DNA from 2 places in the Rhizobacter sp. P2_G4 genome. Region 2 is predicted to be linked to the other one. Evidence: predicted binding sites of a transcription regulator. Region 2 holds the regulator's gene; the other holds the start of a gene.
The links. The regulator NrdR, encoded in region 2, represses ribonucleotide reductase genes. The targets are predictions, from matches to a motif close to CACNANATNTNGTG.
Positions count from the first base shown of each region.

Region 1: a site for NrdR is predicted at 437-450, ahead of AC1DYS_RS16185 (ribonucleoside-diphosphate reductase subunit alpha). Genes of this name have one in related genera too.

Region 1 covers NZ_JBFUFG010000004.1:22,559-24,956, forward strand. Annotated here, with positions in the region: gene ampD (1,6-anhydro-N-acetylmuramyl-L-alanine amidase AmpD) at 1-189, shown strand, start outside; gene AC1DYS_RS16185 (ribonucleoside-diphosphate reductase subunit alpha) at 720-2,398, shown strand, end outside.
Region 2 covers NZ_JBFUFG010000004.1:461,306-463,703, forward strand. Annotated here, with positions in the region: gene AC1DYS_RS18125 (GspH/FimT family pseudopilin) at 1-265, opposite strand, end outside; gene AC1DYS_RS18130 (hypothetical protein) at 393-1,250, opposite strand; gene nrdR (transcriptional regulator NrdR) at 1,367-1,810, opposite strand; gene glyA (serine hydroxymethyltransferase) at 1,863-2,398, opposite strand, start outside.

The DNA.
Region 1 (2,398 bases), 440 kb from region 2:
GAGCTCGAAGGCCTGGAGGGTGAGCTCTTCGAAGCGGAGCAATACGCTGTGCTGGCTGCACTTCTGCAGGCCTTAGCGCAGCGCTACCCATTGCAAGCCGTGGTCGGGCACGAGCACGTGTCACCTGGCCGCAAGATCGATCCCGGGCCTGGATTCGACTGGCCGCAATTGAAGACTCTGCTCGGCTGACCTGGTCGGTATTTTCCCGAGGATGTTCAGCGAGCGGGCTGACGCGAGTCGCGACGTCGCAAGCGGCGACCCATGATTCATGCGCTCTGCCGGCCGATATGCGCCTGAATGCCGCATCCAGTGGCGCATGCATTTGACCAACGGCGCTATCACTCGCGCTCGGGGCGTTCTCCGTCGTATTCTTCTCTTGCCTCTCCTGCCGGCAAACCGTGGAGACGCTATTGGTAGTGCTTGATGACCCCCGAGCCCCCAGATATAGTGTCCCTTCGTGTTATCCTTCTGTTTCAGAAACACCCTTCCATGCCTCAGATCAGCGCCCCGTTTTCTGGGTTGCCCGCGCAAGGCGGCGTTCTTCTGCAGAGCAAGAGATGCAAGGCGCCACGACTGGCGCAACACCGTTCTCACTTGATGTTCACCCGCTCCTGGCTCGCCAGGGTCGGCTGCGGCTTTTGCGGCTGAGTTCGCAAAACGCCGTTCAATGAACGCGTGAGATTGATATCCACCGAACCGACATGACGACAGGGAACACCATGCAGCAAACCGTCTCCTCTCCCACCGCCAACCCGCTCGCCGCTCCACGTTCCGGCGCGGCGCCGACCGGCACTGCCGCGTCCGCCTACCAGGGCTACCAGATCATTCGCCGCAACGGTGCGGTGGTGTCCTTCGAGCCCAACAAGATTGCCGTGGCCTTGATGAAGGCATTCCTGGCCGTGCATGGCACCCAGGGCGCTGCATCGGCCAGCGTACGTGAGACGGTGGACGGATTGACCGAGTCGGTCGTGCGCGCCTTGCTGCGTTCGCGCCCGGGCGGCGGCACCTTTCACATTGAAGACGTGCAAGACCACGTCGAACTCGGCCTGATGCGTGGTGGCCATCATGAAGTGGCACGGGCCTATGTGCTGTACCGCGAGCGCCGCTCGCAAGAGCGCGCCAAGCAAGGCGTGCCGGCGGTGGTGGCCGAGCCTTTGCTGATGGTGACCGACCGTGGCCAGCGTGTGCCGCTCGACATGGGCCGCCTGCAGACGCTCGTCGAGTCGGCCTGTGCCGACCTGGGTGCCGATGTGAAGCCCGAACCCATCCTGGCCGAAACCAAGCGCAACCTGTACGACGGCGTGCCCATCGACGAAGTGCACAAGGCCGCCATCCTGGCGGCGCGCACGCTGATCGAGAAGGACCCTGGCTACACGCGCGCCACTGCCCGCCTGCTGCTGCACACCATCCGCAAGGAAATCGTCGGCGAAGAGCTGCTGCACGCCGAGATGCACACCCGCTATGCCGAGTACTTCCCGACCTTCATCAAGAAGGGCGTGCAGGCCGAACTGCTGGACGAAAAGCTGATGCAGTTCGACCTGGCCAAGCTGGGCGCCGCGCTCAATGCCGACCGCGACCTGCAGTTCGACTACCTCGGCCTGCAGACCCTGTACGACCGCTACTTCCTGCACATCGACGAAGTGCGCATCGAGATGCCACAGGCCTTCTACATGCGCGTGGCCATGGGCCTGGCGCTGAACGAGATCGACCGCGAAGCCCGCGCCATCGAGTTCTATGAAGTGCTGTCGACCTTCGACTTCATGAGCTCGACGCCCACGCTGTTCAACGCCGGCACGCGCCGCTCGCAGCTGTCCAGCTGCTACCTGACTACCGTGGCCGACGATCTCGACGGCATCTACGAAGCGCTGAAGGAGAACGCGCTGCTGTCCAAGTTCGCGGGCGGCCTGGGCAACGACTGGACCAACGTGCGAGCGCTCGGCTCGCACATCAAGGGCACCAACGGCAAGAGCCAGGGCGTCGTTCCCTTCCTCAAGGTCGTCAACGACACTGCTGTTGCCGTCAACCAGGGCGGCAAGCGCAAGGGCGCAGTTTGTGCCTACCTGGAAAGCTGGCACCTCGACCTCGAGGAGTTCCTGGAGCTGCGCAAGAACACCGGCGACGATCGCCGTCGCACCCACGACATGAACACGGCGAACTGGATTCCCGACCTGTTCATGCGCCGTGTGATGGAAGGCGGCAACTGGACGCTGTTCTCGCCCAGCACCTGCCCCGACCTGCACGACAAGTTCGGCAAGGCTTTCGAAGAGGCCTACACCGGCTATGAAGCCAAGGCGGCGAGCGGCGAGATCAAGCTCTTCAAGACCATGCGTGCTTCGGACCTGTGGCGCAAGATGCTCTCGATGCTGTTCGAGACCGGCCATCCCTGGATCACCTTCAA
Region 2 (2,398 bases):
AGCAAGTCGAGCCGGTGCTTGCATCGGCCTTGAAGCTCACGCGCACGGCCTGGTTGCGTGACACGGCTTCAGATCGGGCAAATTGCAGATCGCTTGCCATCTGCGTGGCCACGCCGTCGATGCGGCGGGTATCGATCAGGTTGCCGAAAGACGGCATGGCTGTCGTCATCACGATGCCGGCGATGGCAACCACGACCATGGTTTCGATCAATGTGAAGCCGTGAGCCGACTTTCTGGCATGACCGCGTGAGCTTGTTGTTTGCATGTTTTCCCCCTGTGTTTGAACTGCATCCAATGTAGGAAATGCAGGTCGTTCCAGCTTCCACCGCTGGGGGGAAACACCGGGCCTCTGGTGGGGGCACCCGGCAGGGGGGGCTTCGCCTTCCCAGCGGTCAGCTGTCCGGGCGGGTGAACTCGCGGCGCTTCATTGCCAGGTAGTCGTCGCGATCGAGTTCATGCAGCTGTGTCGCGTATTGCTCGGTGGCAGCGAACCATGCCTCCATGCGCTGGGTGCGTTGCTGTGCCGGCGGGGCGGTCAGCGAGGCGAGGTACGCGTCGATCGCCAGGTAGTAGCGCATGGTGTTGCGTTCGACCACGCCGCGCATGCCGCCGATGTACGGCGAGCTGGCACCAGGCTTCTCTTTGGTGAAGCCGACCTTGCCCGATCCCACGGTGGCCAGATATCCGCGCATGGCCAGCTTCGCCGTCAACCCGTAGGCGTAGGCGTAGTCCAGGTGCAAAAAGGTCTTCTGGCCGCCTTCGAGCGGGATGGCCTGCAACTGGATGCGGTAGTCATGCGTGCTGAAGGGGCCGCTCGCAGCGCTCAGCCGCACGGACAGGTAGTCAGGGCTGGCTTCGAGAGGTTGCAGCGTGAAATTCACGCGGTAGCTGTCGCTCAGCGGCTGGTCGAGCTTGCGGCCGATGTTCACCGCCACGGTGCCGGCCGAGGCGGTGCACTGCTTGGTGTTGATGTGCAGCATCAAGATCTCGCACCAGACCTGCGGCTGCTGCAGATGCTCGCGCGCCAGTGCATACGGCTGGGAGACGACAGCGTCGATGCTGCCTTGCAGTTGCTCGCCCGCTTCGGTGGAAACCAGTTTCAGCGGCCTGCCGAAGGGGCTGTGTACGAGTTCTGGAGCGAGCTGCGCTTGGCGCTCGCGCAGGGCCACGCCTGCTGGCGGCTCGGCCAAGGCGGGAAGGGCGACCGCGCACGCGACCATCCAGGCAGCGAAGGGGCGAATGAAACTCAAAGCTCGATGACTCCGAACGGCAACGCCCGATGTTGACGCTTTGGCGCGGAGGGCGTTGTAGGACTTGTTCCGTTGCGCGGGTGAGGCATCAACGCATCGGGAACGGCTGGAAGCCGTCAGATGTCGCGAATCAGCTGGCGGAACTCGTCCACGTCTTCGAAGCTGCGATAGACGGAGGCGAAGCGAACGTAGGCGACCTTGTCGATGCGCTTGAGTTCTCGCATCACCAGTTCCCCGAGGCGGGTCGAGGCCACCTCTTTCGCACCGCTGTTGAGCAGCTTGTCCTGCATGCGCTCGATGGCGGCGTCGATCTGCTCCACGCTGACCGGGCGCTTGCGCAGCGCCAAGGTCATCGACGCGCGAATCTTGCCGATGTCGAACTCGGCCCGCGTGCCGTCTTTCTTGACCACAGAGGGCAGGGCGATTTCCGCGCGCTCGTAGGTCGTGAAACGCTTGTCGCAGCTCTGGCAGCGGCGCCGGCGGCGCACGACATCGCCTTCGTCGGACTCGCGCGTCTCGACGACCTGGGTGTCTTCGTGGGAACAGAAAGGACAGCGCATGAGCGGCTTCGCCAAAAACGAGGGCGGGGTCGCTCAGCGACCCCTTCTCGGCTTATCTGTAGACCGGGAAGTCTTTCGTCAGCGCGGCGACCTTGGCTCGCACGGCCGCGATGTTGGCTTCATCATGCGGCTTGTCCAGCACGTCGGCGATCAGATTGGCCGTGACCCGAGCCTGTTCTTCCTTGAAGCCGCGGGTCGTGAACGCCGGTGAGCCGAGGCGAATGCCGCTGGTGATCATCGGCTTTTGCGGGTCATTGGGGATGCCGTTCTTGTTGCACGTCATGTGCGCCAAGCCCAGGATGGCCTCGGCCTCTTTGCCGGTGAGGTTCTTGGGCCGCAGGTCGACCAGCATCACATGGCTCTCGGTGCGGCCGCTCACGATGCGCAGGCCGCGCTGGGTCAAGGTTTCGGCCAGTACGGCGGCGTTCTTCACCACCTGCTGCTGGTATTGCTTGAACTCGGGCGAGAGTGCTTCCTTGAAGGCCACCGCCTTGGCGGCAATCACGTGCATCAGCGGGCCGCCCTGGATGCCGGGGAAGATGGCGCTGTTGACCTTTTTGGCAACGGCTTCGCCGTTCATCACGATGA